4 regions of the Streptococcus sp. SN-1 genome follow, and region 4 is predicted to be linked to each of the others. Evidence: predicted binding sites of a transcription regulator. Region 4 holds the regulator's gene; each other region holds the start of a gene.
The links. The regulator Rex, encoded in region 4, represses fermentation and respiration genes when NADH is low (regulators of the CRP and FNR family bind a similar motif). The targets are predictions, from matches to a motif close to TTGTGAANTANTTCACAA.

Region 1 (3,432 bases), 710 kb from region 4:
CTGGGGGAAATCCTGCTATCCTAGCAGCCAACATGGCCGAATTGGTCACTAAACTCAAGGAACGTGGTGTCACTCTGGCTGTTGAGACCCAAGGCTCCCGCTGGCAAAATTGGTTGAAAGACATCGACCAGGTCACTCTGAGCCCCAAACCTCCTTCATCAAAGATGGAAGTCAACTTTGAGACCTTGGACTTTATCGTTTCCCAACTTGATCCAGACAAGGTCACCTTTAAAATCCCTGTCTTTGACGATGCAGATTTGGCCTTTGCCAGAGGCATACAAGAGCGCTACCAACCAGATGTCCTCTTCTTATCGGCAGGAAATCCTGAGCCCAAGGCTAGAGGCAATATTGTCCAAGATCAACTGGACCGCCTCAAAGAACTCTGGGAACACATCGCTGCCGACGATAGCTGGGGCAATGTCCGCGTCCTTCCTCAACTGCATACCCTCCTCTACGATAATCAACGTGGTGTTTAAGATTAGAAAGGAAAAATCATGTCACAACAAGAAGAAATGAAAAACCTCAGCCTCCTCGGCAACAAAGAAACCAACTACATTTTCGAGTATCAACCAGAAGTCCTCGAATCCTTTGACAATCGTCATGTGGAAAATGACTATTTTATCAAATTTAACTGTCCTGAATTTACCTCACTGTGTCCAATCACTGCTCAACCAGACTTTGCGACGATTTATATTTCCTACATTCCTGACAAGCTTTGTGTCGAGTCAAAATCCCTCAAACTCTACCTCTTTAGCTACCGAAACCACGGAGATTTCCACGAAAACTGTATCAACACCATCGGGAAAGACTTGGTCAACTTGCTAGACCCTCGCTATTTAGAAGTATGGGGAAAATTCACTCCTCGCGGTGGCATTTCAATCGACCCTTACTACAACTACGGTAAGCCTGGAACCAAGTATGAAGGCTTGGCAGAACAACGCCTCTTCCAACACGACCTTTATCCAGAGAAAATTGACAACCGTTAAACTCATACGAAAAAGCCCTGTTCCTCAAAATGAGGAGCAAGGCTTTTTAAGTTTCAATTATTCTTCTGTTCCAAGGAAGTTTTTAGCAACAAGGGCTGCAAGAACTCCACCAACGATTGGCGCAAGGATGAAAATCCATACTTGTTGAAGGGCTGCTCCACCTACCAAGACAGCTGGTGCCAAGCTACGAGCTGGGTTTACTGAAAGTCCAGTGATATTTAATCCAACAAGAATCATCGCCATCAAGGACAAACCGATTACCAAACCAGCAATCGCACCATTGCCCTTGCTTGCTGAAGTCACACTCATGATAACCAAAACAAACAAGAAGGTTGCAATGACTTCAAACAAGAATCCACCAAAGACAGTGACACCGTTTGCCAAGGCATTTTCACCAAGACTAGCAGTTGACATACCTGAGTTAGCCAAGAGGAAGAATACCGCAGCTGACGCAAGGAAAGCTCCAACTATTTGTCCAAGGATGTAGTTTACAAGCTCTGAAGATGACAAACGTTTGTTAATAAACATAGCAATCGAAACCGCTGGGTTCAAGTGAGCACCTGAAATAGTTCCGATTGAGTAGGCTGCAACCACGATGGCTAAACCAAAGGCAAAGGCGATTCCAAGGTGACCTAGGCCATCAAGACCATTTCCAAAAACAACAGCTCCAGTCCCAACGAACACAAGCATGAAAGTACCGATTAACTCAGCGACAAATTTTTTCATTTTCTTTCTCCTTTTTTCAAAAACTAGATACTAGTCTATCAAAAGAGGGAAAGGGTTTCAAGAAAATTGATTGGAAATTTTCAGGATAAAATTCTGTAAAAACGGTAGTGATTATTTGAAACATTTTTTTCAAAGGTGTATACTAATAGCGTAGTTTTGATAGGGTTTACAAAACCCATTATCGAAGCTTATTTGTAAACCTTTGCTGTTCTTTTATGAACGTTTGAATGGTATCGTGGATACCAAGGAGGAATCATATGTCTAAAGTTGCTATTGTCACAGGTGCAGGTCAAGGAATCGGTTTTGCAATCGCAAAACGATTGGTTCAAGATGGCTTTAAGGTAGGAGTCTTAGACTACAATCCTGAAACAGCTGAAAAAGCTGTTGCCGAATTATCAGCTGAAAATGCCTTTGCTGTCGTGGCCGATGTTTCGAAACAGGCCGAAGTTGCACAAGCATTTCAAAAGGTTGTTGACCATTTTGGTGATTTAAATGTTGTCGTAAATAACGCTGGTGTTGCACCAACTACTCCTCTTGATACAATTACTGAGGAACAATTTACACGCACTTTCGGTATCAACGTTGGTGGTGTCATTTGGGGTTCACAAGCTGCACAAGCGCAATTTAAAGCACTTGGCCACGGAGGTAAAATTATCAACGCAACCTCTCAAGCCGGTGTAGTCGGTAACCCAAATCTAACTGTTTATGGTGGAACCAAATTTGCTGTTCGAGGAATTACGCAAACATTAGCACGTGATTTAGCAGACTCAGGCATCACTGTTAACGCCTACGCACCAGGTATTGTGAAAACACCAATGATGTACGACATCGCTCATGAAGTTGGTAAAAATGCAGGAAAAGATGACGAGTGGGGTATGCAGACATTTGCAAAAGATATTACCCTAAAACGTCTATCTGAACCAGAAGATGTGGCTGCTGCTGTCAGCTTCCTTGCAGGACCAGATTCAAACTACATTACAGGACAAACCATTATCGTTGATGGTGGTATGCAATTCCATTAAGATACACAAAAAGAGGTTGGAAAATGATTCAACCTCTTTTATTAGTTTTCATTATTAGTTAGGAGAATACAATAGAAACTCTTTCAAAAAGTAATATTAGCTAATCCCTAGTATTGAAAATACTGGATAGCTTCTTTCAAGTCATCTTGTAAACTATTTCTCTGGTCAAGTTGGACATAGACTTCCAACAGACAGGATCTGAAGTTGGAAAATTTATAAAAATCTTCCCTTTCTTCTATCGGAAAATCAACCGTTTTTATCCAAGAAGCTACTTGCTCTTGTTCCAACTTCCCTTGTAAAATCGGTTCATAAAGTACTCTGGCTAAACGCCAATCTTCATCATCTGTAAACCGAATGGTAATTCTTTTAAATAATGGGCCAAGTATGTCAAAGACTTCATGAACTCTATTTTTAGGAAAGCCTGGATGACAAACTACCTCTGTCAGTAAATCGGCTCCGTGTGCAAAAGCGTGAACCCAACCATACTGACTTGAAAAACCTGTCGTGTCCTTTTCTTTTGAAAGATAGTGCAAACCTTGATTTAAAAGGACATTGCGAATTTCTCCTTTTAATCCCTGATAGAAAATCGATTGCTGGTTAGCATCTGCAGACAAGAGGTTGGCATAAATAAGCGCCCTAAAAGAACGTTCAAGTGTTGACAGACCTACCTTATCAATCTCTTTATCTAGTCCTCCATC
Region 2 (3,432 bases), 920 kb from region 4:
TTAGAGAAGTTTTTTTGAATCCTTATTAAAAAATTTAATATAAAAAAGTTGGAAGCGCATTCCAACTTTTAAAATAGGTTTCTAATAGATTAGTGGGTGAAGTCGAGTACCATACGTCCTTGGATTTGACCTTTTTCCATTTCGTCGAAAATGGCTACGGCATCTTCTATTGGACGTTTTTGAACAACTGGAACTACTAAACCTTCTGCACCGAATTGGAAGGCTTCTTCCAAGTCTTTACGAGTTCCTACAAGAGAACCGATGACTTGGATTCCATCTAGAACGGTTTTTACGATACTTAGTTCCATCATTTCAGAAGGAAGGCCGACAGCGACAACGCGACCACCAGCACGAACTGAGTCAACAGCCTGGTTGAAGGCAACTTTAGATACAGCAGTTACGACAGCTGAATGAGCTCCACCATCAGTTTTTTCCTTGATGAGTCCTGGTACATCTTCAATTTCGAGGCCGTTAATAACAATGTCAGCGCCTACTTCTTTTGCAAGGGCAAGTTTGTCGTTATTGATATCAACTGCGATGACATGAGCATTGAATACTTTTTTAGCGTATTGAACAGCTAGGTTACCAAGGCCACCAGCACCGTAAAGAACAACCCATTGGCCTGGTTCAACTTTGGCCTCTTTAATAGCTTTATAGGTTGTTACACCAGCACATGTGATAGAAGAGGCTTGGGCTGGATCAAGTCCGTCAGGAACTTTAACAGCATAGTCTGCTGTTACGATACATTGTTCAGCCATACCACCGTCTACTGAGTAGCCGGCATTTTTTACTGTACGGCAAAGAGTTTCACGGCCAGTTGTACAGTATTCGCAAGTACCACATCCTTCAAAGAACCAAGCAACGCTGACGCGGTCGCCGACTTTAAGACTTTTAACATCTGGTGCAATTTCTTTAACGATACCAACACCTTCGTGACCTAGGACACGTCCTGGTACCTGACCGAAGTCGCCATGGGCAACGTGGAGGTCAGTGTGGCAAACACCACAGTATTCAATTTCTACAAGTGCTTCCCCAGTTTCAAGTGGACGGAGTACTTTTTCTTCAACAGCAACACCAGTGCTTTCTGGATTAACAACAACAGCTTTCATAGCTATCCTCCTTGATATTGACCGAGAACAGGGATAACGGGACTGGATTGATTTTGTGTCAACAGAGTCGAGTATGACGAGCTCTCTTGTATTTATATGTGAATTATATCACAAAAGAAAGCCTTTTCCAAGGTTTTGGAGGCAAAAAGTAGAACAATCGATTAACTGGTTGATGAGACTGTGAAAAGAGCACAAAGACCAGCTCGCAAGCTGGTCAGTATGGACTATAAGAATAAGTCTTGCAGGGTTTTGGCAACCCCATCTTGGTCATTGGTTAGGGCAATTTGCTCATCTGCATAGGGGAGTAGCTCTGGGTTGGCATTTTTCATTGCATAACCTTTCCCAGCAAAAGCAAGCATTTCGGTATCATTGTGCTCATCTCCAAAAGCAATCAAATCTTTTTTATCGCGGTTCATTACCTTGAGCAAGTAGTCCAAAGCAAAGGCCTTGTTGACACCTTTTGGGGTACATTCAAGGATATTGAGCGGACCACCCCAAGTGTTGATAGACAGTTGATGCTGGTAGAAGGCATTCATTTCTTTTGCCAAGGCATATTTGTCACTGGCTCTGGTCTGCAAGAGAATACAGTTAGGGTCCTTGGTCACCAATTCAGGATTGAATTGATCTTCAGGCTGGAAAGCTTCTACGCCAAATAGTTTGGGATTGGCAATTTCTTCATTGGGATTTGTGATGTAGAATTTTTTACGATATTCTCCAGCGATAAAATCAGCTTGAATGTCCTCTGAACGTTGAACCATGTCTAACAGATATTTTTTGTCTACGGTCAAACACTTTTCAAAGTCCCAAACTTGGTCTGGTAAATGAGTGAGGGAACCGTTGAAATTAATCATAGGAGTGTTTAAGCCTAGTTCACGGTAAAAATCTTTTGACATACGGTAAGGGCGACCTGTCGTAATAATAACCTGATGCCCTTTTTCAGTAACTTTTTTAATAGTTTCTTTGGTAAAGTCAGAAATCTGACTGTCTGAGTTGAGCAGGGTTCCATCTAGGTCAACTGCAATAATTTTTTTCGTCATATAAACCTTTCTAGTGTCTTTCCAGATAAGATGTCTACTATTATAACAAAAAGCAGGCAGAAAAGCAGATTCGAAACCAAAAAAGAAATTTCATCAAATTCTTAAATAAATCAAACAAAGATATTGAAAAAGTGAATGATAAATGATATAATTCTATTATTGTTCGTAAAAATTAAAAGGAGATTGATAATGGACAAATTATTTAAACTAAAAGAGAACGGTACAGACGTTCGTACAGAGGTTCTCGCTGGTTTAACAACTTTCTTTGCAATGAGCTATATTCTCTTTGTAAACCCACAAATTCTTTCGCAAACAGGAATGCCTGCTCAGGGTGTGTTTCTTGCAACGATTATCGGTGCAGTAGCTGGTACCTTGATGATGGCTTTCTACGCCAACTTGCCATATGCTCAAGCACCAGGTATGGGTCTTAACGCCTTCTTTACATTTACAGTTGTATTCGGGCTTGGTTATTCATGGCAAGAAGCCTTGGCTATGGTCTTCATCTGTGGAATTATCTCATTGATTATTACCTTGACAAATGTTCGTAAAATGATCATTGAATCGATTCCGAATGCCCTTCGTTCAGCTATTTCAGCTGGTATCGGTGTCTTCCTTGCCTACGTGGGAATTAAGAATGCTGGACTTTTGAAATTCTCTATCGATCCAGGCAATTATACGGTTGCAGGAGAAGGAGCTGACAAGGCCCAAGCAGCGATTACAGCAAACTCTTCAGCAGTTCCAGGATTGGTCAGCTTTAATAATCCAGCTGTTTTGGTGGCTCTTGCAGGACTTGCTATCACAATTTTCTTTGTTATCAAAGGAATTAAAGGGGGAATTATCCTCTCTATCTTGACAACAACTGTTCTTGCTATTGCAGTTGGTTTGGTAGATTTGTCTAGTATCGATTTTGCTAATAATCATGTTGGTGCAGCCTTTGAAGACTTGAAGACAGTTTTTGGTGCAGCTCTTGGTTCAGAAGGTTTGGGAGCTTTGATTTCAGATACAGCTCGCTTGCCTGAAACTCTGATGGCCATTCTTGCCTTCTCATTGACAGATATTTTTGACACGATTGGTACCTTGATCGGTACAGGTGAAAAAGTTGGTATCGTAGCGACAAATGGTGAAAATCACCAATCAGCTAAGTTGGACAAGGCTCTTTACTCTGACTTGATTGGTACTTCAATTGGTGCCATCGCTGGTACTTCAAACGTAACGACTTATGTTGAGTCTGCTGCTGGTATCGGTGCAGGTGGACGTACTGGTTTGACAGCCTTGGTTGTAGCAAT
Region 3 (3,432 bases), 270 kb from region 4:
GCGTCTGGATCAAGATGCTAAAATTGTGACCTTTACTACGGTTGCAGCGGCAGAAAAAGAAGAAGTTGGGACAGAAAACGAAACAGAAGGTGAAGCATAATGTCTCAAAAAAATAATAAGAAGAAAAACAAACGAAAAAATCTGCTGACAAATATCCTAGCAGGATTTCTGATACTACTATCAATTGCTTTGATTTTTAATGCTAAAATTCGTGATATTTTCATAGTTTGGAATACCAATAAGTACCAAGTTAGTCAGGTATCAAAAGAAAAAATAGAAGAAAATCAGGATACAGAAGGAAATTTTGATTTCGATTCTGTCAATGCTATCTCTTCTGAAGCGGTTCTAGCTTCTCAATGGGATGCTCAAAAATTACCAGTTATCGGCGGAATTGCAGTCCCTGAATTAGAAATGAATCTACCAATTTTTAAAGGGCTTGATAATGTCAATCTCTTCTATGGTGCTGGTACGATGAAACGCGATCAAGTGATGGGGAAAGGAAATTATAGTCTAGCTAGTCATCATATTTTTGGTGTCAATAATGCTAATAAAATGTTATTTTCTCCTTTGGATAACGCTAAAAATGGTATGAAGATTTATCTAACTGATAAAAATAAAGTTTATACCTATGAAATCCGTGAAGTCAAACGTGTGACACCGGATCGTGTTGATGAAGTTGATGATAGAGAAGGGATTGATGAGATTACATTAGTAACCTGTGAAGACCTTGCTGCTACAGAACGTATTATTGTAAAAGGCGATTTGAAAGAAACAAAAGATTATTCACAAACATCTGATGAAATCCTAACAGCTTTCAATCAACCATATAAACAATTTTATTAATACAAATCAGTGAAATCCTGGATTTCACTGATTTTTTTAATATTTTCATAAGAATAAACTTTTATGAAATACAGAAAACGCTTCCTTAATTTTAACGTTTGTGATATAATTATCAGGTAAAAAATTTTTAGGAGTTTATTATGGTTTCTTCAGAATTTATTTCAAAGATTGAATTTGCTTGCAAGAAGAAAGAAAGTCTTTATAGTCAAAGCAAATTTAAGTATGCGATTCGTTCTATGTTCGCAGGTGCATTTTTAACCTTCAGTACAGCTGCTGGTGCAGTTGGTGCGGACTTGATTAATAAAATTGCGCCAGGTAGTGGACGATTCCTCTTCCCATTTGTCTTTGCTTGGGGCTTGGCCTACATTGTTTTCTTGAATGCCGAGTTGGTAACATCAAACATGATGTTCTTGACTGCTGGTAGTTTCTTGAAAAAAATCTCTTGGAGAAAAACAGCTGAGATTTTACTTTACTGTACCTTGTTTAACCTTATCGGGGCTTTGATAGCAGGTTGGGGCTTTGCTCATTCGGCAGCCTATGCACATCTGACTCACGATAGTTTCATCTCAGGGGTTGTTGAGATGAAGTTAGGCCGCTCAAATGAATTAATCTTGCTTGAGGCTATTTTGGCAAATATTTTCGTAAATATTGCGATTCTTTCATTTGTTTTGGTCAAAGATGGTGGTGCCAAACTATGGCTTGTTTTATCAGCAATTTACATGTTTGTATTCTTAACAAACGAGCACATCGCTGCGAACTTCGCTTCTTTCGCGATTGTGAAATTCAGTGTTGCTGCTGATTCAATTGCTAACTTCGGTGTTGGAAATATGCTTCGCCACTGGGGTGTAACCTTCATCGGAAACTTTATAGGAGGAGGCCTCTTGATGGGTCTTCCATATGCCTTCCTCAATAAAAATGAAGATACTTATGTAGATTAAGAAAATGAGCACGATTAAGTCGTGCTTTTTTCGTTTTTAAAATAAAGTAATAGCTATTTCTTATATCAAAATATAGAAAACTGATATTGGTAAACTATAACTTAAGGTGCTACAATATCCTTAATCAAACTATTTGGAGGTCGTTTTATGACTCGTGATTTTAAATTTGAAACTTTGCAACTACATGCTGGTCAAGTTGTGGATCCAGCTACCAAGTCTCGTGCAGTGCCAATTTATCAGACAACATCCTTTGTTTTTGATGATACGCAGGAAGGTGCGGATCTTTTTGCCTTGAGAAAACCAGGGAATATCTATACCCGTATTACCAATCCTACAACAGCGGCCTTTGAAGAAAGAATCGCTGCACTTGAAGGTGGTGTTGGAGCTCTTGCAACAGCATCAGGTATGGCTGCGGTGACTTATACGATTTTGGCTCTTGCCCATGCTGGTGACCATGTAGTGGCAGCATCAACTATTTACGGTGGAACCTTCAATCTCTTGAAAGAAACCCTTCCTCGTTATGGGATTACAACAACCTTTGTGGATGTGGATAATTTGGAGGAAGTGGAAGCAGCTATCAATGACAATACCAAGCTTGTCTTGATTGAAACCTTGGGCAACCCCTTGATTAACATTCCAGACCTGGAAAAACTGGCTGAGATTGCTCATAAGCATCAGATTCCACTCGTTTCTGATAATACCTTTGCTACACCTTATTTGATTAACGTTTTTTCTCACGGTGTAGATATTTCCATTCATTCTGCGACTAAGTTTATCGGTGGGCATGGTACGACTATTGGTGGAGTGATTGTCGATAGCGGTCGTTTTGACTGGGCAGCTTCAGGGAAATTCCCTCAATTTGTTGAGGAAGACCCAAGCTACCATAATTTGAGCTATACTCGTGATGTGGGTGCAGCAGCATTTATTATCGCTGTCCGTGTCCAATTGCTTCGTGATACAGGGGCGGCCTTGTCACCATTTAATGCCTTCCTCTTGCTACAAGGACTTGAAACACTCTCTCTTCGGGTAGAACGCCATGTGCAAAATGCTGAGAAAATTGTTGATTTCCTTGTCAACCATCCTAAGGTAGAAAAAGTTAACTATCCAAAATTGGCAGATAGTCCTTATCATGCCTTGGCTGAGAAATACTTGCCAAAAGGTGTGGGCTCAATCTTTACCTTCCATGTCAAAGGTGGGGAGGCAGAAGCTCGCAAGGTAATTGATCATTTAGAAATTTTTTCTGACCTTGCAAACGTAGCAGATGCTAAATCTCTTGTTGTCCATCCAGCTACAACCACTCACGGTCAATTGTCAGAAAAAGATCTTGAAGCAGCAGGCGTCACACCAAACCAAATCCGTTTGTCTATCGGACTTGAAAATGTAGAGGATTTGATAGAAGATTTGCGCTTGGCCTTGGAAAAAATTTAAAGTAAAAGAAGATAAACAGTGGGTTTCGACTCACTGTTTTTGATTTTCCCTCGGGCATGATATAATGGTTACAGAAGTCTAGAAAGAGGAAAGTTATGAATGAAATCAAATGTCCCAATTGTGGGGAAGTCTTTACAGTAAATGAGAGTCAGTATGCGGAACTTCTGTCCCAAGTGAGAACGACAGAGTTTGATAAGGAATTGCACGACCGGATGAAGCAGGA
Region 4 (3,432 bases):
CATTTTCAACATGTACAAAATTTAGAAACTGCTTTTCTGGCAGAGCTAGAGGGAGTTCAATATTACCTGAATAGAGGCGAACACCATCTCCCTTATGTTCTCAATATTGGATTTCCTGACCAGAAAAATGACCTCTTACTCCTTCGTCTAGATTTAGCTGGAATTTCTATCTCTACTGGCTCAGCCTGTACGGCAGGCATTGTCCAATCCAGCCATGTTCTTGAAGCTATGTACGGAGCAAATTCAGAACGCTTGAAGGAATCCGTTCGCATCAGTTTGTCGCCACAAAATACCGTTGAAGACCTACAAACCCTCGCAAAAACCTTAAAAGAAATTATCGGAGGTTAGCCATATGGCATTTGAAAAAACCATTCAGTTAAAAAATTGTCGTTACGACTACACTCTTAGCCCTTCTGTTAAAAAATTCACCCTTAAGGACAACACCTTTTTTGAGACTAAGGTTGGTAACTATGAATTGACTCGCCTTTTGGAAAAAGTTCCGAACAGCGGTGAGGGATTCCAACTCAAAATCATCATTAACAAGGAACTTACAGGTGCTAAAATCAATATCACTGACAAGTTTGGGCTACGTCTAGTTGATATTTTCAAATCAGAAGACCACCACATTCATCAGGAAAAATTCTATTTCCTCATGGATAGCTTGGTAGAACGTGGTGTCTTTACAAAATCTGAAAGATAGGTCCCATATGTTTGAACTGACCTATAAGGATAACTATCATGTAGAGCGGACTCTCAAGTATGAAGATTATGAGGCTCTCATGCTGGCTCTGTCAGGATGTGTGACCCTACCAGATACACTTTATGTGACTTCTCTGACTTTTAATGGCCAGAAAGTTTATCAGGGTCTGGTCGGAGACCTCTACCGATTTCTATCACATGCAGATTTTTTACATCAAAACTAAGATTTTTCTTAGTTTTTTCTTGTTTTTGTTGATTTTTTCACAATGTTTCTATAAAATAGAAGAATAGAAAGGTTGTGATTTTGTGAAAGATAAACAGTCTGCTATTCCAAAAGCTACAGCGAAAAGACTCTCTCTCTACTATCGAATTTTTAAGAGATTTCATGCAGAAAAGATTGAACGTGCCAACTCTAAGCAAATTGCAGAGGCCATTGGGATTGATTCCGCGACCGTACGTCGTGATTTTTCCTATTTTGGTGAACTTGGTCGTCGTGGCTTTGGCTATGATGTCAAAAAACTGATGACGTTTTTTGCCGATTTGCTCAATGATAACTCCATTACCAATGTCATGCTTGTAGGTATTGGAAATATGGGCCATGCCCTTCTCCACTACCGCTTCCACGAACGTAACAAGATGAAGATTATCATGGCCTTTGACCTAGATGACCATCCTGAAGTCGGTAGCCAAACCCCTGATGGGATTCCTATTTACGGAATTTCTCAAATCAAGGATAAAATCAAGGATGCTGATGTTAAGACTGCTATCCTGACCGTTCCCAGCGTTAAGTCACAAGAGGTTGCTAATCTCTTGGTGGATGCTGGCGTGAAAGGAATTCTCAGTTTTTCACCTGTCCATCTGCATTTACCAAAAGATGTGGTCGTTCAGTACGTAGATTTGACAAGTGAACTCCAAACCCTCCTCTATTTCATGCGAAAAGAGGATTAGAAAGCGAACATCATTTTATGAAAAAACCAGTTATAGGGATTACAGGAAACGAAAAAACTCATCCAGATGATGACATCATGATGAGCTACGTAGCAAAAGGCTTTGTTGAAGGCGTTAAAGACGCTGGAGGGATTCCCATCATCCTACCGATTGGTGATCAAGAAATGGCTAGCCACTATATCAGTATGATTGACAAACTCATCTTGACAGGTGGGCAAAATGTTGATCCAAAATTCTATGGTGAACCAAAAACCATCGACAGCGATGACTACCATCTTCAAAGAGATATCTTTGAACTAGCCCTCATCAAGGAAGCTATTAAACAGAAAAAGCCAATTTTTTCTGTCTGCCGTGGAACACAACTCTTTAACGTTGCCATGGGTGGAACTTTGTACCAAGATATCGAAGATCACTGGCAGGATTGTTCTGCCGAGTACACAACCCAACGCTTAGTGACAGAACCAAATACCGTTCTCCGAGAAATCTATGGAGAAATCTCCCATATCAACTCCTTCCACCATCAGAGTATTAAGGATTTAGCACCTAACTTAAAGATTGCAGCTCATGATCCTAAGGATGGTATCATTGAAGCTGTCATGAGTACGGATGATGTCGCCTTTCTCGGTGTCCAATGGCATCCAGAATTTCTATTTGAAAATCGTCCCAAAGATAAAAACCTCTTTGACTATGTCGTTAATGAACTTTAAATTAAATCTGTTTTTTCACGGTAACTAAAGTAACTAGAATGTGAGACAATCAAATGGTCCAAGAGGACAATTCCCATCAGGTCGCAGGCTTCTTTGACAAGTTTAGTGACATGATCATCATTACGGCTAGGCGCTACTGCTCCTGAAGGATGATTGTGAACCAAGATAAGAGATGTCGCCATATGCTTGATAGCATAGTGAAGAATCTCTCGAGGCTCAGCGATACTACGAGTTGCAGAACCGATAAAAATGGTCTGTTGATGGATGATTTGATTTTGAGTATTGAGATAGAGCGCCACCAGGTGCTCTTGTTTTTTGTCCCCTAATTCCTGCTGCATCTTCTTGGCCAACTTTTGGCTACTGAGAATACTTTCCATCTCAATGGTCTCATGCTTGTGAATACGATGCCCCAGTTCAATCATAGCTTGTAATTCTATAGCCTTAACACGACCGATACCAGACAGACTCTGCATTTCCTGCAGGGTCATTTTTTTCAAATCCGTTAGACTTGAAAGGTTGTTCAAGACTTTCTGGGCAATTTCAAAAACACTAGCCTGACGTGTTCCTGTCCTGAGTAAAATAGCTAGCAACTCTTGATTACTGAGCGCTTCTACTCCTTCCTTGGCCAATCTCTCTCTTGGCAATAATGAATCTTCTTGGAATGAAATACTGTACATAAAAATCCTCCTCACTTTATTATTCGTGAGAAGGATGGAAAATTAGATTTTTTTCTCAATTGGAGCCACACTGGCTAAAAGTTTTTTCAAACCTACTTCTGGGAAATTGATTTTTAATTCCTGCGTAGCACCGCTACCTGAAACTTCCAGAACGGTTCCCTCTCCCCATTTCTTGTGGAGGGCAATGTCACCAATAGACCAATTTGCCTCACTAGACACGGATTTTGCGCCAGCTGTAAATTGACCAAATGGGAGACCTCTTGACTGGATAGTTTTTGGAGCAGCACTGCGTTTACGCTCTTGAAGGGCCTGGGCAAGACTCATACCTTGACCGAAGGCAAGGCCACCACTGCTATAAGATGCCTTAAAGCTTGTATTGGCTGGACGGGCCAATCCTTGAT

Region 1: ACAM22_RS07305 ((S)-acetoin forming diacetyl reductase) is a predicted target of Rex. The motif match lies at 1,867-1,884, and genes of this name have one in related genera.
Region 2: adhP (alcohol dehydrogenase AdhP) is a predicted target of Rex. The motif match lies at 1,206-1,223, and genes of this name have one in related genera.
Region 3: ACAM22_RS05295 (formate/nitrite transporter family protein) is a predicted target of Rex. The motif match lies at 942-959, and genes of this name have one in related genera.

What each region holds. Positions count from the first base shown of each region.
Region 1 covers NZ_AP028929.1:1,632,548-1,635,979, forward strand. Annotated here, with positions in the region: gene queE (7-carboxy-7-deazaguanine synthase QueE) at 1-476, shown strand, start outside; gene queF (preQ(1) synthase) at 495-986, shown strand; gene ACAM22_RS07300 (MIP/aquaporin family protein) at 1,044-1,712, opposite strand; gene ACAM22_RS07305 ((S)-acetoin forming diacetyl reductase) at 1,970-2,734, shown strand; partial or broken gene ACAM22_RS07310 (DUF2785 domain-containing protein) at 2,842-3,432, opposite strand, start outside.
Region 2 covers NZ_AP028929.1:1,839,436-1,842,867, reverse strand. Annotated here, with positions in the region: gene adhP (alcohol dehydrogenase AdhP) at 90-1,109, opposite strand; gene ACAM22_RS08475 (Cof-type HAD-IIB family hydrolase) at 1,334-2,146, opposite strand; gene ACAM22_RS08470 (NCS2 family permease) at 2,336-3,432, shown strand, end outside.
Region 3 covers NZ_AP028929.1:1,196,087-1,199,518, reverse strand. Annotated here, with positions in the region: gene gyrA (DNA gyrase subunit A) at 1-100, shown strand, start outside; gene srtA (sortase SrtA) at 100-843, shown strand; gene ACAM22_RS05295 (formate/nitrite transporter family protein) at 984-1,781, shown strand; gene ACAM22_RS05290 (O-acetylhomoserine aminocarboxypropyltransferase/cysteine synthase family protein) at 1,929-3,209, shown strand; gene ACAM22_RS05285 (DUF2130 domain-containing protein) at 3,305-3,432, shown strand, end outside.
Region 4 covers NZ_AP028929.1:923,350-926,781, reverse strand. Annotated here, with positions in the region: gene ACAM22_RS04155 (cysteine desulfurase family protein) at 1-348, shown strand, start outside; gene ACAM22_RS04150 (DUF1831 domain-containing protein) at 353-700, shown strand; gene ACAM22_RS04145 (DUF4649 family protein) at 708-923, shown strand; gene ACAM22_RS04140 (redox-sensing transcriptional repressor Rex) at 1,006-1,647, shown strand; gene ACAM22_RS04135 (gamma-glutamyl-gamma-aminobutyrate hydrolase family protein) at 1,665-2,354, shown strand; gene radC (DNA repair protein RadC) at 2,351-3,031, opposite strand; gene pcrA (DNA helicase PcrA) at 3,074-3,432, opposite strand, start outside.